Regions from separate parts of the Buttiauxella sp. 3AFRM03 genome, predicted to be linked through region 2. Evidence: predicted binding sites of a transcription regulator. Region 2 holds the regulator's gene; each other region holds the start of a gene.
The links. Region 2 encodes PhoB, which activates phosphate uptake and scavenging genes when phosphate is short. Its sites were predicted from a motif close to CTGTCATAAAACTGNCNNAT; they were not measured.
Positions count from the first base shown of each region.

Region 1: pstS (phosphate ABC transporter substrate-binding protein PstS) is a predicted target of PhoB. The motif match lies at 5,104-5,123, and genes of this name have one in related genera.
Region 3: ugpB (sn-glycerol-3-phosphate ABC transporter substrate-binding protein UgpB) is a predicted target of PhoB. The motif match lies at 3,470-3,489, and genes of this name have one in related genera.

Region 1 is NZ_CP033076.1:3,015,432-3,023,432, forward strand. Features, by position in the region: gene glmS (glutamine--fructose-6-phosphate transaminase (isomerizing)) at 135-1,964, shown strand; gene D8682_RS15565 (GyrI-like domain-containing protein) at 2,172-3,059, shown strand; gene D8682_RS15570 (amidohydrolase) at 3,122-4,882, shown strand; gene pstS (phosphate ABC transporter substrate-binding protein PstS) at 5,212-6,252, shown strand; gene pstC (phosphate ABC transporter permease PstC) at 6,332-7,294, shown strand; gene pstA (phosphate ABC transporter permease PstA) at 7,291-8,001, shown strand, end outside.
Region 2 is NZ_CP033076.1:1,943,870-1,951,870, forward strand. Features, by position in the region: gene D8682_RS10555 (YicS family protein) at 43-336, shown strand; gene proY (proline-specific permease ProY) at 382-1,749, opposite strand; gene brnQ (branched-chain amino acid transporter carrier protein BrnQ) at 1,821-3,143, opposite strand; gene phoR (phosphate regulon sensor histidine kinase PhoR) at 3,710-5,008, opposite strand; gene phoB (phosphate response regulator transcription factor PhoB) at 5,031-5,720, opposite strand; gene sbcD (exonuclease subunit SbcD) at 5,912-7,129, shown strand; gene sbcC (exonuclease subunit SbcC) at 7,126-8,001, shown strand, end outside.
Region 3 is NZ_CP033076.1:3,178,256-3,186,256, forward strand. Features, by position in the region: gene livH (high-affinity branched-chain amino acid ABC transporter permease LivH) at 1-613, shown strand, start outside; gene D8682_RS16225 (high-affinity branched-chain amino acid ABC transporter permease LivM) at 610-1,896, shown strand; gene livG (high-affinity branched-chain amino acid ABC transporter ATP-binding protein LivG) at 1,893-2,660, shown strand; gene livF (high-affinity branched-chain amino acid ABC transporter ATP-binding protein LivF) at 2,678-3,391, shown strand; gene ugpB (sn-glycerol-3-phosphate ABC transporter substrate-binding protein UgpB) at 3,590-4,909, shown strand; gene ugpA (sn-glycerol-3-phosphate ABC transporter permease UgpA) at 5,017-5,904, shown strand; gene ugpE (sn-glycerol-3-phosphate ABC transporter permease UgpE) at 5,901-6,746, shown strand; gene D8682_RS16255 (sn-glycerol-3-phosphate import ATP-binding protein UgpC) at 6,750-7,820, shown strand; gene ugpQ (glycerophosphodiester phosphodiesterase) at 7,817-8,001, shown strand, end outside.

The sequences.
Region 1 (8,001 bases), 1.1 Mb from region 2:
ACATATTCCCCCGCCCAATTGCAGTACCAAAACTATAACCCCACTCTCTACAAGGCTCGGGGCTCCGGAAAAAACCGGAAAATACAGGTCAGCGACAACACATGGCGTAATGCCATTATCAGGAAACTAATCTTATGTGTGGAATTGTTGGCGCGGTTGCGCAACGTGATATCGCTGAAATCCTTCTCGAAGGACTACGTCGTCTGGAATACCGTGGTTATGACTCCGCGGGTCTGGCTGTAGTTGACGAAAAAGGTCATATGACCCGTCTGCGCCGCTTGGGTAAAGTGAACAAACTGGCTGAAGCAGCAGCGGAAACTGCGCTGCATGGCGGTACCGGTATAGCTCACACTCGCTGGGCGACTCACGGCGAACCTTCCGAAGTAAACGCTCACCCGCATGTTTCCGAACATATTGTTGTGGTTCACAACGGTATTATTGAAAACTATGAACCACTGCGTGAAACACTGCAGGGTCGCGGTTACACCTTCGTTTCACAGACCGATACCGAAGTTATCGCGCATTTAGTTCACTGGGAACTGGAGCAGGGCGGTACTCTGCGTGAAGCCGTGCTGCGTACTATCCCGCAACTGCGTGGCGCTTACGGTACTGTGATCATGGATACCCGCAATCCGGACGTTCTGCTGGCAGCGCGTTCTGGTAGCCCGATGGTTATCGGCCTCGGCATGGGTGAAAACTTTATCGCATCCGACCAACTGGCTCTGTTGCCGGTCACGCGTCGCTTTATCTTCCTGGAAGAAGGCGACATCGCGGAAGTGACTCGTCGTGCTGTCACCGTGTTTGACACCAAAGGCGAGCAGGTTAAACGTCCGGACATCGAATCTAATCTGCAATATGACGCGGGCGACAAAGGTATTTATCGCCACTACATGCAGAAAGAAATTTACGAACAACCGAACGCGATTAAAAATACCCTGACCGGGCGCATTAGCCACGGTGCGGTTGATCTCTCTGAGCTTGGCCCGAAAGCTAACGAAATGCTGTCTCAGGTTGAGCACATCCAGATTGTGGCGTGCGGCACTTCTTATAACTCGGGCATGGTTTCGCGCTACTGGTTTGAATCACTGGCAGGCGTGCCGTGTGATGTCGAAATCGCTTCTGAATTCCGCTACCGTAAATCGGCGGTGCGCCGTAATAGCCTGATGATCACCCTTTCTCAGTCCGGCGAAACGGCAGATACCCTCGCGGCGCTGCGTTTGTCCAAAGAGCTGGGTTATTTGGGTTCACTGGCTATCTGTAACGTGCCGGGTTCTTCCCTGGTGCGCGAATCCGATCTGGCGCTGATGACTAATGCGGGCACTGAAATCGGTGTCGCATCCACCAAAGCATTTACCACTCAGCTTACCGTTCTGCTGATGCTGGTGGCGAAACTGAGCCGCCTGAAAGGGGCTGATGCGTCTATTGAGCAAGATATTGTTCATGGTTTGCAGGCGCTGCCGAGCCGCATTGAGCAAATGTTGTCTCAGGACAAACGCATTGAAGCGCTGGCTGAAGATTTCTCTGACAAACATCATGCGCTGTTCTTAGGCCGTGGCGACCAGTATCCAATCGCAATGGAAGGCGCGCTGAAGCTCAAAGAGATTTCTTATATCCACGCAGAAGCCTACGCGGCGGGTGAGCTGAAACACGGCCCACTGGCGCTGATTGATGCGGACATGCCGGTTATCGTTGTGGCTCCAAACAACGAACTGCTGGAAAAACTGAAATCGAACATCGAAGAAGTTCGTGCTCGTGGCGGTCATCTGTATGTCTTCGCCGATCAGGATGCAGGATTTACCAGTAGCGACAACATGCACATCATCGAGATGCCACATGTGGAAGAAGTCATCGCACCTATCTTCTACACTGTACCGTTGCAGTTGCTGTCTTATCACGTCGCACTGATTAAAGGCACCGACGTTGACCAGCCACGTAACCTGGCAAAATCGGTCACCGTAGAATAAAGCGCGTTCGCTAAGGCGATTCTGCTTACAGAATCGTCACTAATAAAAAATCCGGTGGTGCTGATAGAAAAGCACACCGGATTTTTTTTATGCCCGGCTCACACGTTGCTGATTAATGCGTACCCTAACAGGCTTTCTGTCCGTAAATTACCGGAATGAACTCGCGCCATTCAGAAGATAGTTAACGCTATGCCTCAGGATTACCGAATGCAGGTATTTAAGGCGATGGATTACATTAGCCAGAATCTCTGCTTTAACCCGACACTGGAAGAAATCGCCAGTGCTGTCGCCGTCTCCAGTTTTCACTTCCATCGTATTTTCAAGGCTCAGGTAGGGGAAACCATTGCTGGTTTTACCCGTCGTTTGCGTATGGAAAGGGCGGCGATGTGGCTTATCGAGTCTCCTCGAAAAGATATTACCGACCTTGCACTACGGGTCGGGTTCTCAAGCTCGCAGAACTTTGCCAAAGCATTCCGCCAGCATTTTTCTGTCTCGCCTGGGGAGTTTTACCGTCAGTATTCCGCGGAGACGAAAAGCAAGACAGGAAACGTCGGAGCCGAAAAAAGCACCTATTCTCTGAGGGATGAGGACATGCAGAGCGGCTGGCAGGAGGCCAACTTCGTCTCTGCCAGCATTGTTTCGCAGCCTGCTCGACGGGTGGCATATATGCGCAGATTTGGAGCTTATGGGAAAGAGACTTGCTGGCTAACGCACCAGGATCTGTTTAACTCATTCCCTGTCAGGACACCTCTGCAACCAGCTGGGATGATATGTATTTACTGGGATGCGCCAGAGGTAACCCTGGAATCGCGATGCCGCACCGATGTCTGTATTGAACTGCACGATGGGGAAAAGCCTGGCCGAGGTGTTGCCGTTCAGACGATAGCCGGTGGGACTTACGCCGTGTGTAAATTCGCTGTCTATGGCGAGCATCTGGATACCGCATGGGATATTGCTTTTGCCTGGATAAAGAACCGGGGATTAACCAGAAGCGATATTCCGTGTTATGAGAAATATTATAACGAAACAGATGTTGCCCTGGATTATTATGTTTTTGATATTTTTATTCCGTTAAAAAGCACACCAGCAGTATAAATATTTACAACAATAACTGTCGTATTTATTTGCAAATGTAATACAACACAATGGAGTTAATAATGAAACGCTCGATGCTTTATCTGGTGTGTGCCCTCGCTATTTCTTCTTATTCTGTCGCTGCCCAGCAGAGTGATAATAAAACGATTATCTATGGCGGGGAAATATATAGTTCTGATCCGAATGTTCTCCATCCTGAAGCCATAGGTATAGAAGGCAAAAATATTATTGCTGTGGGTAAATATCAGGATGTTCTCCAACAGCTAGGGGAAAACGCTCAGCGTGTTGATTTAAAAGGCAAGTACCTCATGCCTGGACTCATCGACAGCCATGCGCATGTGGCTTATGCCGGGTTCCAGACACTCACCCTGGAGTTTCCAGATGGCATGAATGATGCCGCTGCTATTCGTGCATTTGTCGAGAAAAATAACAATAACCCGCAACGCGATATTCGCGGTATACAATTTTACAGTAATGTACCGCTAAGTTATTGGGATAATATACCACTGCTGGATAGCGTGTTTAATTCGCCAGAATATAAAAACATCCCTGTGGTATTAGCGGGAGCAGATGCTCATACCGGTTGGGCTAACCAGGCGATGCTAATTAAATCGGGTATTACCGCCGAAACGCTTGAGAAGGCAGATGCCAATATAAAATCTGGAACGATATTAACGCCAGACGGTAAAATAACCGGCTTCATGACGGAAGGCGCATGGGACCATGTAATGGGTTCTATTCCACCTATGGATGACGCCAAACTTTCCCGCGCTGTTATAGCGGGAGCGGATGTAATGAACAGTTTTGGGTTAACGGCCTGGATGGAGCCACTGAGCAATACTCGCCCGCTGTCACCGATGTTTAATGCAAGCCCTGGGCGCAATGATTTAGGCGTGCTTCCGGCTTATACCGCTCTGGCAAAAGCCGGTAAATTAACCGGCCATATGACCGGACTGGCATTGGTCAATATCAACGCTTCTCCTGCCACCATTGATGATATTGCCGCGATCAGAGAACAATTCTCGCAGACGCCGGATGTCAAACTGATGGGCATTAAAATCTTCCAGGATGGCGTAATCGAATACCCTTCTCAAACGGCGAAACTGAGCCAGCCTTATCTTAATCGACCAGGGTACAGCGGTAACGATACGCTCGACAAGGCGAAGTATTGCCAGCTGATTGCTAAGGCTGATGCCGAAAACATGATTGTGCATTTCCATGCCATCGGTGACCGTGCGGTTCAGGAATCACTGGATGCCGTTGCCTGTACCCGCAAAGCGAACGGTAACAGCAATATTTTGCACAGCATTACCCACCTTGAAGTGGTCAGCCCGGAAAGTCTTCCACGCTTCCAGCAACTTAACGTGGCGGCATCAATGCAACTGTTGTGGGCTGGTATAGATAGTGATGGTGCGACAACTACCATGCTGGAAGGAAAAGTTCCGGCACCGTTATTAACACATCTCTATCCGGCTGGGGACTTATACCGCCATCACGCCTTAATTGCGGGAGCCAGCGACTGGCCGGTCTCCAGCCCTAATCCGTTACTGGCAATTTACACTGCAGTGACGCGTAAAGGGGAACTGGGTGAGCTTCCTCCAGATAGTGAAAAGATCGACCGGGCAGCGATGTTGCAGGCCTATACCATCAATGCGGCGAAAGTGATTGGTCGTGATAAAGAGATTGGCTCCATTGCTGTAGGCAAGAGTGCGGACTTCGTGCTGTTTGATCGCAATCTCGAGAAAGTCAGCATTGAAAGCCTCAGGGATGCAAAAGTTCTGTGGACGATGTTCGAAGGCCAACAGGTGTATCGCGGCAACTAGGTTGGGTTGATTGTCACCGTCGTTACAAGAGCTGCCATTTGGCGGCTCTTTTTTCGCTGTCATGGCAGAAGCTCTGTTCACGGCTTTTATGACAAACTGTCATCTTCAACTACAATTCTATCTGTCACACAAAAATAATCTTCGACAAAGTGATTGTGGTTATTGATATCAATTTATTGATTTTAAATGGTTTTATTTGTTGGTGTTCTGGTTGCAGGATGCTGTCATAAAACTGTCATATTTCGTACATTTAACTGTCACTAAACTGTCCTATTTTCTATCCTGCATTCACTAAACAACGATTTACGTTCACCTCTGCAGGAGACATTATGAAAGTTATGCGTACCACTGTCGCAACTGTTGTCGCCGCGACCTTATCCCTGACTGCTTTTGGCGCAAACGCCGCTGCAAGCCTGACTGGTGCCGGTGCAACCTTCCCTGCGCCGGTGTATGCCAAATGGGCAGATACCTACAATAAATCAACTGGTAACAAAGTAAATTACCAGGGTATCGGCTCCTCCGGTGGCGTTAAACAAATCATTGCTAACACTGTTGATTTCGGTGCGTCTGATGCCCCACTGGCTGACGACAAACTGCAACAAGAAGGGCTGTTCCAGTTCCCGACTGTTATCGGCGGTGTTGTTCTGGCAGTAAACCTGCCGGGCGTGAAATCCGGTGAGCTGGTGCTCGACGGTGCAACACTGGGTGACATCTACCTGGGCAAAATCAAAAAATGGGATGATGCAGCTATCGCTAAACTCAACCCAGGCATGAAACTGCCATCACAAAACATCGCTGTTGTGCGTCGCGCTGACGGTTCCGGTACTTCTTTCGTCTTCACCAGCTACCTGGCGAAAGTGAACGAAGAGTGGAAAACTAAAGTGGGTGCAGGCTCAACGGTAAACTGGCCGACAGGTTTGGGCGGCAAAGGTAATGACGGCATCGCAGCCTTCGTACAGCGTCTGCCTGGTTCAATCGGTTATGTTGAATATGCTTACGCTAAGCAGAACAACCTGGCTTATACCAAACTGGTTTCCGCAGATGGCAAGCCGGTAGCCCCTTCTGAAGAAAACTTTGCTAACGCGGCTAAAGGCGCGGACTGGAGCAAAACCTTCGCTCAGGATCTGACTAACCAGAAAGGTGAGGCTGCGTGGCCAATCACGTCCACGACCTTCATCCTGGTTCACAAAGAGCAGAAGAACCCAGAGCAAGGTGCTGAAGTGCTGAAGTTCTTCGACTGGGCTTATAAAGAGGGTGCAAAACAGGCTAACGAGCTGGATTATGCTTCCCTGCCAGATTCCGTGGTTGAGCAGGTTCGTGCTGCATGGAAGACCAACGTAAAAGACAGCTCCGGTAAAGCGCTGTACTAATTTTTTAAAGCTCGGGTGATAAAACCCAGTGTATAGAGTAACTTACGCCGGGTCAACCCAACACTACAAAGAGTAAGCTATGGCGGTAAGTAAGCCGACGTTCAAGTCCCCTGGCAAACAAGGTGATGTCATTTTCAGCGCGCTGGTAAAACTGGCTGCGCTGATTGTGCTATTTCTTCTTGGCGGCATCATCATCTCCCTAATTATCTCCTCCTGGCCGAGCATTCAGAAGTTTGGTTTCTCGTTCCTGTGGACGAAAGAGTGGGATGCTCCTAACGATATTTACGGTGCACTGGTGCCGATTTACGGCACGTTGGTAACCTCGTTTATCGCGCTGTTAATTGCTGTGCCAGTCAGTTTTGGTATCGCATTGTTCCTGACAGAACTGGCACCGAACTGGTTGCGTCGCCCGTTGGGTATCGCCATCGAACTGCTGGCGGCAATTCCAAGTATTGTGTACGGCATGTGGGGCTTGTTCATCTTTGCTCCGCTGTTTGCGAAGTACTTCCAGGAACCTGTCGGCAACGTGCTTTCTTCTGTGCCGATTGTTGGCGAGCTGTTCTCCGGCCCGGCGTTCGGTATTGGTATTCTTGCCGCAGGCGTCATTCTGGCAATCATGATCATTCCGTACATTGCGGCGGTTATGCGTGATGTATTCGAACAAACTCCTGTGATGATGAAAGAGTCAGCCTATGGTATTGGCTGCACCACATGGGAAGTTATCTGGCGCATCGTTTTACCGTTTACCAAAAACGGCGTGATTGGTGGCGTGATGTTAGGTTTGGGGCGTGCTCTGGGTGAAACCATGGCGGTGACCTTTATCATCGGTAACACCTACCAACTCGACAGCGCCTCGCTGTATATGCCGGGCAACAGTATTACTTCTGCTCTGGCTAATGAATTTGCTGAAGCGGAATCTGGCCTTCACACCGCAGCATTAATGGAACTGGGCCTGATTCTGTTCGTGATCACCTTTATCGTACTGGCTATCTCGAAGTTCATGGTTATGCGTCTGGCGAAGAATGAAGGAGCGCGTTCATGACGACAATGGAAATGCAAAGCCGCGCGGCGTTAGCTGAATCTCGCCGCAAAATGCAGGCTCGTCGTCGGTTCAAAAACCGCGTAGCTCTGACACTTTCAATGGGAACCATGGCGTTCGGCCTGTTCTGGCTGGTATGGATTTTGTTCTCAACCGTTACGCGCGGTATCGACGGTATGTCGATTGCGCTGTTTACCGAAATGACACCACCGCCAAATACCGAAGGCGGGGGCTTAGCAAACGCCCTTGCGGGTAGCGGCTTGTTAATTCTGTGGGCGACTGTTTTCGGTACGCCGCTGGGCATCATGGCCGGGATTTATCTGGCTGAGTACGGTCGCAAATCCGCTCTGGCTGAAGTCATTCGTTTTATCAATGACATCCTGCTTTCTGCACCATCAATTGTTGTCGGCCTGTTTGTTTACACCGTTGTGGTGGCGAAGATGCAGCATTTCTCCGGTTGGGCCGGGGTGATTGCGCTGGCATTGCTGCAAATCCCAATTGTGATTCGCACCACTGAAAACATGATGAAACTGGTGCCAGACAGCCTGCGTGAAGCGGCTTACGCGCTGGGTACGCCAAAGTGGAAAATGATTTCCGCGATAACGCTGAAAGCGTCTGTTTCCGGGATTATTACCGGGGTATTGCTGGCGATTGCACGTATCGCGGGTGAAACGGCCCCTCTGCTGTTCACGTCCCTCTCCAACCAGTTC
Region 2 (8,001 bases):
AGAATATTCTTACTCCATCTGCCCTGCATCAAGGAGCTCGCCATGACTATTGCCCGTAGCCTTTCCTTGCTTCTGTTCGTATTTTACTCCGCCAACACGCTGGCTGCCTCGCCTTATGAATCGCTGCAATTTGGGAAGTATAAACAACAGATTACTGCGGATTTAAAAAAGACCTGCCATCCACAAAAGAAAATGACGGATGAAGCCTGGGGGAACAAAATTCTCGCCAACGAAGATAACAAAATGTATATCCGCGACGCGAGAATTGCGCTTGAACGCAACAACGAGAAAAACTACTGGGAAGCAATAAGTAAAGTAGAGTGCCCGGAAATGTAAGTTATAGGGTGGATTTTGCTAACGCTAGTCCACCCTGTAAGACGCTTACGAGTTTGTGGCGAGTATTTGACGACGTTTAAACATCCAGCCAACCAGCAGCAACACAATCCACACGCAGCCGACATACAGCGAGATGCGCGTGTCAGGATGCCAGCCAATCAGCGCGATAATAAACACCAGGAACACCAGGCCCACAATGGTGGTTACCACGCCGCCCGGTACCGGGAATTTGAGCGCCTTAGTTTCTTCAGGGGATAGCTTGCGACGGAACGCGATCTGCGACAGCAGGATCATTATCCAAACCCAAACCGTGGCAAAAGTCGCCAGCGAAGCAATCACCAGGAAAACGTTTTCTGGAATCAGGTAGTTGAGCACCACCGCCAGTAACAGTGCGCAGCACATGACCAACACAGTGACCCACGGAATACCGTTGCGTGATGTTTTGGCGAACACTTTCGGGGCGCTGCCCTGCTCTGCCATACCGTGCAACATGCGGCCGACACCGAAGACATCACTGTTAATGGCTGAAAGCGATGCGGTGATCACCACGAAGTTAAGAATCCCTGCCGCAGCCGTAATCCCCATATGCTGGAACGTCAGTACAAACGGGCTGCCTTCCGTACCCACCTGGTTCCACGGATAGATAGACATGATGACAAACAGCGTGCCCACATAGAACACCAGGATACGTAGCGGAACAGAGTTGATGGCGCGAGGAATCGACTTCTGCGGGTCTTTCGCTTCACCCGCAGTGATACCGATAATTTCAATCCCGCCGTAAGCAAACATCACCATCTGCAACGACATAATCATGCCAATCCAGCCATTGCTGAAGAAGCCGCCATTGCTCCACAAATTATGGATACCCGTTGGCTGACCACCGTTACCAATACCCCAAACGATGATGCCAATACCGGCAGCAATCATGATGATAATGGTCGCGACTTTGAAGAAAGAGAACCAAAATTCCAGCTCGCCAAACACTTTGACGCTCATCAGGTTAATGGCGCAGATAATTAGCACTACGCTCAATACCCAGACCCAATGTGGTACCGCCGGGAACCACAGCCCCATATAGATACCAAATGCGGTGACGTCGGCAATTGCGACAATCAGGATCTCAAAACAGTAAGTCCAGCCGGTGATGTAACCTGCCAGCGGGCCGAGGTTATCTTGCGCATAGCGTGAAAATGAACTGGCGGAAGGGTTATGAACCGACATCTCGCCAAGGGCGCGCATAATGATGTAAGCCGCCACCCCACCGATGATGTAGGCCAACAACACACTTGGCCCTGCCATTTTGATAGCGTCTGCCGAACCATAAAACAGCCCGGTGCCAATTGCCGAACCCAACGCCATAAAGCGTATGTGCCGGGTACTCAAGCCGCGCTTGAGCTTATTAGCGTTTTCCATTAATTCCAACCCTGCTTAACAATAAAAAAAACCACGGAGCAAAGCCCCGTGGTTGTACAAAATTATAATTTTTAGTGGGCGGCGGAGGCCACCTGTCGCCCTGCGGCGCGGTCCCATACGATGGCAATCACCACCATGATAATGGTCGGAAGCAACCATGCCAGGCCTTGTTCGGACAGCGGCAAGTGGGAAGTCCACGCGGGTAAAATATCGCTGATTGCCGAAGCTTTAATCCCGTCCATGATGCCAAACAAGGTGCTGATGACCATCGCTGGCGCAATCACGCGGGTTGAGTTATGCCACCACGGTCGGGTGAAACTCAGCACCACCAGCGCAATACACGGCGGGTAAATCGCCGTCAGCACCGGAATTGAAACCTGAATCAGATGACTCAACCCGAGGTTAGAAACCACCATCGAGAACAAGCCAAGGATAAACACCAGCGAACGGTAAGACAGTGGCAGATACTGGCTGAAGAACTCAGCACACGCACAAGTCAGGCCAACTGCCGTGACCATGCAGGCAAGGAAAATCAGCGCGGCGAGGAAGAAGCTACCAGCACTACCGAAGGTATGAGCCACATAGGCATGCAGGATCGCAGCACCGTTGGCATTTTGGTCAGCGACCAGCGTAGCGCTATCAGAACCCAGGCGGAACAGCGCAAGGTAAATCAGCGTTAAGCCAACACCAGCAATCAGGCCAGCCAAAATGGTATAGCGTGTCAGCAAGCGGGATTCAGTCACGCCACGGGAACGTGCCGCGTTAACAATCACAATCCCGAACACCAGCGAAGCCAGGGTATCCATCGTCAGATAGCCATTCACAAAACCGTTAGCAAACGCCGCATTCTGATACGCCTCAGTCGCAGTGCTGATACCGCCTGCTGGCCACAGCATTGCACCCGCCGCCAGCGCCAGGAGCGCAACGATTTTCACCGGAGCCAGCACGTGGCCAACGGTGTCCAGCAATTTACCTGGATACAGTGAAATACCGATAACAATCGCGAAGTAAACCAGGCTGTAGATAAACAGTGGCAGTTCACCCGAACCCACCAGTGGTGCAATCCCGACTTCGAAGGAAACAGTAGCCGTACGCGGGGTGGCAAACAATGGGCCAACCGCCAGGTAACAAATAGTCGCTAACAGCACACCGGCACGACGGCCAATCGGTGAGCTCAGGCTATCAATACCCCCACCGACACGAGCAATCGCGACGATAGTTAAAACGGGCAGACCAACCGCGGTCACCAGGAAGCCAAGTGAGGCAATCCAGACGTGTTCGCCAGCTTGTAACCCCACCATTGGTGGAAAAATGATATTGCCTGCGCCGACAAACAGCGCAAAGGTCATAAAGCCTAGCGCGAGGATGTCTCGAGATTTCAGATGATGGGTCATAAAATTTTGGCAGCCTGTGGATGTGTGGTGTTGTAAGTATTCAAATTTTTATGCGTGTATTTGCCAATCCTTAGACAGTCATACATCGGCATAAAAGCGGTGATTGGCAGTAACGACAGCGGAAAATCCTTTCCGGGATCGGTGGCGAAGAATAGTTGTTTGAATTACCACTCAAATCCAGTCGGTCTGCTATTCACAGGGGCGCAATTAAAACGCTTATAGCGTTTGAAGGCAAGAAGGGATCCAAAAACCAGATTGATCTCCTTAAATTAGACTTAAAATCAGTGGATTTGTTTATACATTAGAAAATTGTATGGTTTTTTGTGTGGTTAAAATATCACCAATTAAGCTTTTTTGATTTACATGTGGGCAAAAAAAACACAGGCCAGCAAGCTGACCTGTGGAAAGTTATTTTGACACTATTCAGCGATAAACGGGTTTTGCAGGGTAGATAAGCGATATCGTCATCCACCATTTGCGCCAGTTGTTACAGAGAGAAGTGTCGGATGACGCTTCGCTTATCCGATCTACGAAAAACTTGTCATCAGTGTCATAACTTACGCGGCTTACAGCACTTTATCGTTAACGATTAAACGCTCAGGCAACACAAAGGAAAACGTGGAACCTTTCCCTGGCTGGCTTTCGATATTCAGACGCGCATCGTGATGGCTTAACGCATGTTTCACTATTGCCAGACCTAACCCACTACCACCTGTTTGCCTTGAACGCGCTTTATCCACTCGATAGAACCGCTCGGTCAGGCGTGGGATATGTTCCGCAGAAATACCAGGACCAGTATCCGCCACGCTAAAGCCCACACCACCCGCGACCCGTTTCCAGCTCACGGTAATTTGCGTCCCTTCCGGCGTATGGTTTACCGCGTTGTACACCAGGTTTGAAATCGCGCTGCGTAGCTGTTCTTCATTACCGAAGACTTTGAGTGAGGGATCAATATCGAACTTTAACGTCTGCCTTTGCTGACTGAGGGTTTGCGCTTCTCGCTCCACCACACGCAGCATCAGTGGCACATCAATCTTTTCATTGAGCACCATTGCCGGTGCCGCTTCAATTTTAGATAGCGTCAAAAGCTGTTTCACCAGACCTTCCATCCGCGAAGTTTGCTCGCGCATGGTGCCCAGAGCCTTATCGCGCAGCGGCCCTTCAAGCGCCTGATCCTGCATCATCTCCAGATAACCTTGCAGTACCGTCAACGGAGTACGCAGTTCATGGCTAACGTTGGAAAAAAAGTTACGTCGCGCCCCTTCCAGTTGGTGCATCTGCGTGACATCACGTGCCACCATCAGCCACTGCTCGTCGCTGTATGGCATCACACGGAATTCCAGATGACGGCCATTGTTAAGCACCAGCGTCAACGGCCGGGCGAAATCTTTTTGCGTCAAATAGCGGGTAAATTCAGGGTAACGCAGCAAGTTAAGGATGTTCTGCCCGTTATCGTCCGGCCAGCGTAACCCCAACAACTGTTGGGCCAGCCCGTTACACCAAAAAATGGTCCCTTCTTCGGTAGTCAGCACTACCGCATCGGGCAGTGATTCCGCGCCGCTGCGAAAGCGTTTGATTAAATTGCCTAATTCTTTACGGCGTTTTTTATTACGCAGCTGCATTTGATGAAGACCGTATAACAACGGATCCCAGCTCCCGCGACCAGGGGGCGGTGTCATACTGCGATCAACCCACAACCACCACGACAAACGAAGCAAATTCCAGAAATGCCAAACCAGCAGTCCTGTGACCGCCAGTAATAAAAACCAGGGTAAATAGCCAAAAATAAGGCCCAAGATGACAGCAGGTAAGCAACAGAGCAGCAGCTCCATCACCAACCTTTTCCATGACAGCCGTTCCAGCACGCGTCACTCTCCTGATAAGGAACTAAAAGCGGGTTGAGAACCGATAACCCGTACCGCGTACTGTTTGTACCATTCGATCATGCCCGCTATGCTCGAGCGCTTTACGCAACCGCCTGATATGTACGTCCACTGTTCTGTCTTCGACATACACATTGGTGCCCCATACATGGTTAAGCAACTGTTCACGGCTATATACCCGTTCCGGATGCGTCATAAAGAAGTGTAATAACTTAAATTCAGTTGGGCCCATGTCCAGCGGGTTTTCACCGGTCATCACGCGATGCGATGAAGGGTCAAGGCTCAGCCCGTGCATCTCAATAACCTCTTCCACCGCCATCGGAGAGATTCGGCGCATCACAGCTTTAATGCGCGCCACCAGCTCCTTCGGTGAAAACGGCTTGGTAATATAGTCATCGGCACCAACTTCCAGGCCACGCACGCGATCTTCTTCTTCACCTCGTGCTGTCAGCATCATTACCGGGATTTCCCGCGTCAATGCTTCACGCTTCAGGTGCTTGATAAACTGAATACCCGAGCCGCCTGGCAACATCCAGTCCAGTAAAATCAGGTCCGGGAAGGGTTCGATAAGCAGATTCACTGCACTGTCATAATCTTCCGCTTCTACAGGCTGAAAACCGTTTTGCTCAAGCACAAAGCTCACCATTTCACGGATTGGAGCTTCATCTTCTACGACTAAAATACGCTTCGCCATGATTCGCCCTGCTCAAGGAATAATTATAGTTGTTTCAATGCGGCGCCATTATGCGTCAGATTTATGACAGATTTATGAAAAACATGACTGTTTAGTGACTCATCAATTTGATTTATGACACAGAGACCTATGCCGTTTTCCGCCTCGCCCCCTTATAATCGAGGCCTCGCTTTTAAGCCACCGGACAGGTTATGCGCATAATTCACACATCAGACTGGCACCTTGGTCAAAATTTTTATACCAAAAGCCGCGGGCCGGAGCATCAGGCTTTTCTTGAATGGCTGCTGAAAGCTGCCGTTGAACATGATGTGGATGCAATAATCGTCGCGGGCGATATTTTTGATACTGGCTCGCCACCAAGCTATGCGCGAGAACTGTATAACCGCTTTGTGGTGCAACTCCAGTCTACCGGCTGCTCACTGGTGGTGCTCGCCGGTAACCATGACTCAGTTGCCACATTGAACGAGTCCCGTGAACTGATGGCGTGTCTTAACACTTATGTCGTCGCCAGCGCACGCCACGATACCAGCCAGCAGGCAATTGTGCTGAATACGAAAGATGGCGCGCCTGGCGCTATTCTCTGCCCCATTCCCTTTCTGCGGCCACGCGATATTCAAAACAGTCTGGCGGGTTTATCCGGCCATGAAAAGCAGCGTTCATTAATGGAAGCGATCGGTGAACATTATCAGCAGTGTTTTAGCGCCGCTTGCGTTCTGCGCGCTGACGCGCAGTTGCCAATTATCGCCACCGGGCATTTAACCACCGTCGGCGTGACGAAAAGTGACGCCGTGCGTGACATCTATATTGGCACACTCGACGCTTTCCCGGCGCAGCATTTCCCGGATGCCGATTACATTGCCCTGGGCCATATTCACCGTGCGCAATTAATTGGTGGCACCGAACATATCCGCTACAGCGGCTCACCAATACCGTTAAGTTTTGACGAAACCGGTAAGACCAAAAGTGTTTATCTGGTTGAATTTTCAGAAGGTAAACTTCATGAAGTCACCCCACTTACGGTACCAGTTAGCCAGCCGCTGGCGGTGATCAAAGGTTCGCTGAACGAAATTGAACAGCAGCTTGAACAATGGCGCGATGCACCGACAGAACCCAAAGTGTGGCTGGATATTGAAATCGCCACCGATGAATATCTGCATGATATGCAGCGCCATATTCAACAGCTAACCGAAACGCTGCCTGTTGAAGTGGTTTTGCTGCGCCGTAGCCGTGAGCAGCGCGAGCGTGTTATTGCTCAACAACATAAAGAAACCCTAAGTGAATTGACGGTTGAAGAGGTTTTTGAACGCCGCCTGGTTCAGGAAGAAACCACTGAAGAACGCGCAAAACGCCTGCGCACTCTGTTTGCCCAAACGGTCGCCAGCCTGCATGACGCGGAGGAACAAGCATGAAAATCCTCAGTCTGCGATTGAAAAACCTCAACTCCCTGAAAGGGGAATGGAAAATTGATTTCACCCGCGAGCCTTTCGCCAGCAATGGTTTGTTTGCCATCACCGGGCCAACAGGAGCGGGTAAAACTACGCTACTTGATGCTGTCTGCCTCGCGCTTTATCACAAAACGCCACGTCTCAACACGGTCTCGCAATCACAGAATGACCTGATGACCCGCGACACTGCCGAGTGTCTGGCGGAAGTGGAATTTGAAGTAAAAGGTGTTGCCTACCGCGCATTCTGGAGCCAGAACCGGGCGCGTAATGCGGCCAACGGCAATCTGCAAGCCCCGCGCGTTGAGCTGGCTGAAGTAGAAAGCGGCAAGATCATCGCCGATAAAGTGAAAGATAAGCTCGATATCACCGCCAAATTGACCGGACTCGATTACGACCGCTTCACCCGCTCCATGATGCTTTCTCAGGGGCAGTTTGCGGCGTTTTTAAATGCCGACGCCAATGACCGTGCCTCATTGCTTGAAGAACTCACCGGTACTGAAATTTACGGTACAGTTTCTGCGGCGGTGTTCGAAAATCATAAAAATGTACGCAGCCAATTAGAGAACCTGCAAGCGCAGGCAGCAGGTGTAGCACTTCTGGATGAATCCCAGCGCCAGCAGCTTTCAGAGAGTTTGCAGGCACTTACTACAGAAGAAAAAAACCGCCTGGCTGAACAGCAGACACTCCAGCAACACCAGCAATGGCTCAGCCAACTCGACCTGTTGACTCAAAAACACTCGCATGCGGGAACGGCACTGAATGCGGCAACTCGCGCAATCGAAGAAGCAGCGCCGCTTCTCGAAAAACTAACACGAGCCCAGCCCGCAGAAAAACTG
Region 3 (8,001 bases), 1.2 Mb from region 2:
GATTGCACTGATCTCTGCTATCGGGATGTCGATCTTCCTGCAAAACTACGTCAGCCTCACTGAAGGTTCACGCGATATCGCACTGCCAAGCCTGTTTAACGGCCAGTGGGTGGTGGGTGCCAGCGAAAACTTCACTGCAACCATTACCACCATGCAGCTGGTTATTTGGGTCGTGACGTTCATCGCGATGCTGGCACTGACGCTGTTTATTCGCTATTCCCGCATGGGCCGTGCCTGCCGTGCGTGTGCAGAAGATTTGAAAATGGCGAGCCTGCTCGGTATCAACACCGACCGCGTTATCTCCCTGACCTTCGTGATTGGCGCTGCTATGGCGGCGGTAGCGGGCGTTCTGCTCGGCCAATTCTACGGCGTTATCAACCCATACATCGGCTTTATGGCCGGGATGAAAGCCTTCACCGCAGCGGTTCTTGGTGGTATCGGCAGTATTCCTGGCGCGATGATTGGTGGCCTGATTTTAGGTGTTGCAGAAGCGCTGACCTCGGCGTATCTGAGCACCGAATATAAAGATGTTGTCTCCTTTGCACTGCTCATCGTGGTTCTGTTGGTGATGCCAACCGGTATCCTGGGCCGTCCGGAGGTAGAAAAAGTATGAAACCGATGCATGTTGTTCTTGCGCTGCTTTCGGCGGCGATATTTTTCGTGCTGGCGGGCGTCTTTATGGGCGTTCAGCTGAGTCTCGATGGGACTAAACTTGTCGTTCACAGTGCGGAAACGGTGCGCTGGGAGTGGGTTCTGATTGGTACGGCGATTGTCTTCGTCTTCCAGTTGCTGCGCCCTGCATTCCAGAAAGGCATGAAAAAAGTCTCCGGACCGAAGTTTGTGCTGCCTGCGTTAGACGGTTCTACGCCGAAGCAAAAACTGTTCCTGTTGGCGCTGCTGGTGCTCGCGGTTGCGTGGCCGTTTGTGGTTTCACGCGGCACGGTCGACATCGCCACGCTGACCATGATTTATATCATTCTCGGCCTGGGCCTGAACGTGGTGGTGGGGTTGTCCGGCTTGCTGGTTCTGGGCTATGGCGGTTTTTATGCCATCGGCGCTTATACCTTCGCGTTGCTCAACCATTATTACGGCTTAGGGTTCTGGACGTGCTTGCCAATCGCGGGCCTGGTGTCTGCGGCGGCGGGTTTCCTGCTCGGCTTCCCGGTGCTGCGTTTACGCGGTGACTACCTGGCGATTGTGACGCTCGGCTTTGGTGAAATCGTCCGTATTTTACTGCTTAACAACACCGAAATTACTGGTGGGCCGAACGGTATCAGCCAGATCCCAAAACCAACGTTGTTTGGTCTGGAATTCAGCCGTAGCGCGCGTGAAGGGGGTTGGGATACCTTTAGCAACTTCTTCAACGTTGCGTATAACCCCGGTGACCGCATTATCTTCCTGTACCTCGTTGCGTTGCTATTAGTGGTGTTGTCGCTGTTTGTGATTAACCGCTTGCTGCGTATGCCGCTCGGCCGCGCATGGGAAGCGTTGCGTGAAGATGAAATCGCTTGCCGTTCGCTGGGTCTGAACCCGACGCGCATCAAGCTGACCGCCTTTACCATCAGCGCCGCGTTCGCAGGCTTTGCCGGTACGCTGTTTGCGGCCCGTCAGGGCTTTGTGAGCCCGGAATCCTTCACCTTTGCCGAATCTGCATTCGTGCTGGCGATCGTCGTGCTAGGCGGTATGGGCTCGCAATTTGCCGTTATCCTCGCCGCAGTCCTGTTGGTGGTGTCACGCGAACTGATGCGTGATCTCAACGAATACAGCATGCTGGTGCTCGGTGGCCTGATGGTGCTGATGATGATCTGGCGTCCACAAGGCTTGCTGCCAATGTCACGCCCTCAGTTGAAGCTTAAAAAAGAGCAAGTGGAACAAGTGAAAGGAGAGCAGGCATGAGTCAGCCATTGTTATCCGTAAACGGCTTGATGATGCGTTTTGGCGGCCTGCTCGCCGTAAACAATGTTTCTCTGGAACTGCATCCACAAGAAATTGTTTCGTTAATCGGCCCGAACGGTGCCGGTAAAACCACGGTATTTAACTGCCTGACCGGTTTTTACAAGCCATCAGGCGGTACGATTCTGTTGCGCGACCAGCACCTTGAAGGTCTGCCTGGCCAACAAATCGCGCGGATGGGTGTGGTGCGTACTTTCCAACACGTGCGTCTGTTCCGTGAAATGACCGTGATTGAAAACTTGCTGGTGGCTCAACATCAGCAACTGAAAACCGGCGTGTTTGCTGGTTTACTGAAAACACCTGCTTTCCGCCGCTCACAAAGCGAAGCGCTGGATCGTGCAGCCATCTGGCTTGACCGTATCGGTCTGCTTGAGCAGGCCAACCGCCAGGCAAGCAACCTTGCGTATGGCGATCAGCGTCGCCTGGAGATTGCGCGTTGTATGGTGACGCAACCAGAAATCCTGATGCTCGATGAACCCGCCGCAGGCCTTAACCCGAAAGAAACCCACGAACTCGACGAGTTAATCATGGAGTTACGTAACCACCACAACACCACCGTGCTGTTAATCGAGCACGACATGAAACTGGTGATGGGCATTTCTGACAGGATTTACGTGGTAAACCAGGGGACGCCGCTTGCGAACGGCACACCGGAACAAATCCGGAATAACCCTGACGTAATCCGCGCGTATCTGGGTGAAGCATAAGAATGGGTGAGGCAAAGATGGAAAATATCATGTTGTCATTTAACCAGGTGAGCGCCCATTACGGAAAAATCCAGGCGCTTCACGGGGTCAGTCTGCATATTAAACAGGGCGAAATCGTCACTCTGATTGGTGCGAACGGTGCGGGCAAAACCACGCTGTTGGGTACACTGTGCGGTGACCCGCGCGCATCCAGCGGCAAGATTACCTTTGATGGCAAAGACATCACCGACTGGCACACCGCTCGCATCATGCGTGAAGCGGTGGCGATTGTGCCGGAAGGCCGCCGTGTGTTTTCACGTATGACGGTGGAAGAAAACCTGGCGATGGGCGGCTTCTTCGCGGAACGCGACCAGTATCATGAACGCATCCAACGCGTATACGAACTGTTCCCGCGCCTGCTGGAACGCCGTATTCAACGTGCGGGAACCATGTCCGGCGGTGAACAGCAAATGCTGGCGATTGGCCGTGCGCTGATGAGCCAACCGCGCTTACTGCTGCTGGACGAGCCGTCGCTTGGCCTCGCGCCAATCATCATTCAGCAGATTTTCGATACCATCGAGCAGCTGCGCAGCGAAGGCATGACCATCTTCCTCGTCGAGCAGAACGCCAACCAGGCGCTGAAACTCGCTGACCGTGGCTACGTGCTGGAAAACGGCCACGTGGTACTGGAAGACACCGGCGACGCGCTGCTGGCTAACGAAGCGGTGCGTAGCGCCTACCTCGGCGGCTAAATTATCGCTTAATCAACAAGGAGCCGTTTGGCTCCTTTTTTATGACAATACTCCGATCACCACTTTCCTTTCACCTCACTGTAACAATTCTGTCACCCCACGGTTATTTTTCTGTCATTCGCGCATGTCATGTTTTGATGCGAACAAAAACGCGTATTTTCGCGCAGTGACCTAATGACAACCTCCAGGGATATACACATGACTGCATCGTTACGACTCACAACACTTTGCCTTGCGCTTGGATGCGTACTTAGCAGCAGCGCTATCGCCGCCACCTCCATTCCGTTCTGGCATTCAATGGAAGGTGAACTGGGCAAAGAAGTCGATTCACTGGCTCAACGCTTCAACCAGACGCACCCTGATTACAAAATTGTCCCGGTGTATAAAGGTAATTACGAACAAAACCTGGCGGCAGGGATTGCGGCTTTCCGTTCGGGCAATGCGCCAGCCATTTTGCAGGTTTATGAAGTGGGTACGGCGACCATGATGGCCTCGAAAGCCATCAAGCCGGTATATGAAGTTTTTAGCGATGCAGGCATTAAGTTCGACGAATCTCAGTTTGTGCCAACGGTTTCCGGTTACTACACCGATTCAAAAACCGGGCGTCTGCTCTCCCAACCATTTAACAGCTCCACGCCAGTTCTGTATTACAACAAAGACGCCTTTAAGAAAGCTGGCCTGAACCCGGATCAGCCGCCAAAAACCTGGCAAGACCTGGCCGAGTACACCGCCAAACTTAAAGCGGCAGGCATGAAATGCGGTTATGCCAGTGGCTGGCAAGGCTGGATTCAAATCGAAAACTTCAGCGCCTGGAACGGCCTGCCGGTTGCCACCAAAAACAACGGTTTTGATGGCACCGATGCGGTTCTGGAATTCAACAAACCCGAGCAAGTGAAACACATTGCGATGCTGGAAGAGCTGAACAAGAAGGGCGATTTCAGCTACTTTGGCCGCAAAGATGAATCTACCGAAAAGTTCTACAGCGGGGATTGCGCCATCACCACCGCGTCTTCTGGCTCGCTGGCTGATATCCGTCAATACGCCAAATTCAACTACGGCGTGGGCATGATGCCTTATGACTCTACTATTCCGAACGCGCCGCAAAACGCCATTATCGGCGGGGCAAGTTTGTGGGTGATGCAGGGTAAAGACCCCGCGACTTACAAAGGTGTTGCCGAGTTTATGCAGTTCCTCACTCAACCAGAAATTGCGGCTGAATGGCACCAGAAAACCGGTTACTTACCTATCACTAAAGCTGCTTACGACCTGACGCGTGAACAAGGCTTTTACGAGAAAAACCCAGGTGCTGATATCGCCACGCGCCAGATGCTGAACAAGCCGCCATTGCCGTTCACTAAAGGCTTGCGTCTGGGCAACATGCCGCAGATTCGTGCCGTTGTGGATGAAGAGCTGGAATCGGTATGGACCGGCAAGAAAACCCCTCAGCAAGCATTAGATAGCGCGGTTGAGCGTGGTAATCAGTTGCTGCGCCGTTTCGAGCAATCGACTAAGTCTTAAGTTTTTCAGTGTCGGATGACGCTTCGCTTATCCGACCTACGAATGGCTGTTTGTAGGTCGGGTAAGGCAAAGCCGTCACCCGACATTGTTCAGGAAAAGAATTACTTATGTCATCTTCTCGTCCGGTGTTCCGTTCCGGCTGGTTGCCGTATGCGCTAGTGCTGCCGCAACTGCTTATCACCATTATCTTTTTTATTTGGCCTGCGGGCGAAGCGTTGTGGTATTCACTGCAAAATGTCGATCCGTTTGGACTTTCAAGCACGTTTGTTGGCCTGGAAAATTTCAAACAACTCTTCCATGACAGCTACTATCTCGACTCTTTCTATACCACCTTAATTTTCAGTGGATTAGTCGCTGGTAGCGGTTTGCTGGTGTCGCTGTTTTTCGCCGCGCTCACGGATTACGTCATTCGTGGCAGCCGAATTTACCAAACGTTAATGCTGCTGCCGTATGCGGTGGCTCCGGCGATTGCTGCCGTACTGTGGATTTTCCTGTTTAACCCCGGGCGCGGCCTGCTAACTCACGTGCTTGAGCAGTTTGGTTACCACTGGAACCACGCACAAAACAGCGGCCAGGCGATGTTCCTTGTGGTGTTTGCCTCGGTGTGGAAGCAAATCAGCTACAACTTCCTGTTCTTCTTTGCGGCGTTACAGTCGATTCCGCGTTCGTTGATTGAAGCTGCTTCTATTGACGGGGCAGGCCCGGTACGGCGCTTCTTCAAGCTGTCGTTACCGCTGATTGCGCCGGTGAGTTTCTTCCTGCTGGTGGTTAATCTGGTGTACGCCTTTTTCGATACCTTTCCGGTTATCGACGCCGCGACCGGCGGTGGACCAGTACAAGCGACGACCACGCTTATCTACAAAATTTATCGCGAAGGTTTTGCCGGACTCGATCTTTCCGCGTCGGCGGCGCAATCCGTGGTGTTGATGTTCTTAGTCATCATCCTGACCGTGATTCAGTTCCGCTTCGTGGAACGTAAGGTGCGCTACCAATGATTGAGAACCGCCGCGGGCTGACGATTTTCAGCCACACGATGCTGATTCTGGGCATTATCGTGATTTTGTTCCCACTGTATGTCGCGTTTGTCGCGGCGACACTGGATAACGAAGCCGTCTTCCAGACGCCGATGACGCTGATTCCAGGCACGCATCTGCTGGAAAACATGTCTTATATCTGGACGCACGGCGTCGGTGCCAACAGTGCGCCGTTCGGCCTGATGCTGCTAAACAGTTTTGTCATGGCGATGGTCATCACCATTGGCAAAATCACTGTCTCAATGCTTTCAGCCTTTGCGATTGTCTGGTTCCGCTTCCCGTTCCGTAACCTGTTCTTCTGGATGATTTTTATCACCCTGATGCTGCCGGTTGAAGTGCGTATTTTCCCGACGGTAGAAGTTATCGCAAACCTCAAAATGCTCGACAGCTACACCGGCCTGACGCTGCCGTTAATGGCTTCGGCAACCGCTACTTTTTTGTTCCGCCAGTTCTTTATGACGCTTCCCGACGAGTTAATGGAAGCGGCACGTATCGACGGCGCATCGCCGATGCGCTTCTTCCGTGACATCGTTTTGCCGCTCTCAAAAACTAATCTCGCAGCACTCTTTGTCATCACCTTTATCTACGGCTGGAACCAGTATCTCTGGCCGCTGCTGATTATTAGCGACGTCAACCTTGGCACCGCCGTGGCGGGTATTAAAGGCATGATGTCTTCCGGTGAAGGCTCCACCCAGTGGAACCAGGTGATGGCGGCGATGCTGCTGACGCTGATTCCGCCGGTAATTATCGTTTTAGCCATGCAACGAGCGTTCGTGCGTGGCCTTGTTGATAGTGAGAAGTAACCCATGGCAGGACTAAAACTACAGGCAGTGAGCAAAAGTTGGGACAACAAAACTCAGGTCATTGAGCCGCTGACGCTGGATGTCGCAGACGGTGAATTTATCGTGATGGTGGGGCCGTCGGGCTGCGGTAAATCGACGCTGCTGCGCATGGTTGCCGGGCTTGAGCGCGTCACCAGCGGCGATATTTGGATTGACCGCCAGCGCGTCACCGAAATGGAACCGAAAGAGCGTGGCATCGCGATGGTGTTCCAGAACTACGCGCTTTATCCGCATATGAGTGTGGAAGAAAACATGGCGTGGGGGCTGAAAATCCGCGGTATGGGCAAAGCGCATATTCAGCAGAAAGTGGTGGAAGCGGCGCGTATTCTTGAACTCGATGGCTTGTTGAAACGCCGCCCACGCGAACTTTCCGGCGGCCAACGCCAGCGTGTGGCAATGGGGCGCGCCATTGTGCGCGACCCGGCGGTTTTCCTCTTCGATGAACCGTTATCCAACCTGGATGCCAAACTGCGCGTACAAATGCGCCTCGAACTACAACAGCTGCACCGCCGCCTGAAAACTACCAGTTTGTACGTGACGCACGACCAGGTCGAAGCGATGACGCTGGCGCAGCGCGTGATGGTGATGAACAAAGGCGTCGCCGAACAAATCGGCACGCCTGTTGAAGTCTACGAACGCCCGGCCAGCCGCTTTGTGGCGAGTTTTATCGGCTCGCCCGCCATGAACCTGCTGGAAGGTAAAATCAGTGCTGACGGCACGCGTTTTGAGCTGGCAAGCGGCATGGCGTTGCCATTAGGCAATGCGCCGAATGGGCTTCAGGGGCTTGCGGTGACGCTGGGTATCCGCCCGGAACATATTGCGCTAAGCTCACAATCCGCAGGCGGCGTGCCCTTTTTGGTGGATACGCTGGAGATGCTCGGCGCTGATAATTTGGTGCACGGGCGCTGGGGCGAGCAAAAAATGGTGGTGCGCCTGACGCATCAGGAACGCCCACAACCCGGTAGTACGCTGTGGCTACATCTGCCTGAAAATCATCTACATTTCTTTGCTAAAGATAATGGACAACGTTTATGAGCAACTGGCCATACCCGAAAGTCGCGGCCCATCGTGGCGGTGGCAAACTGGCACCGGAAAATACGCTGGCAGCGATTGATGTCGGTGCGCGTTACGGGCACACCATGATTGAGTTCGACGCCAAGCTTTCACAGGATGGGCACATTTTCCTGCTGCATGACGACACTCTGGAACGCACCAG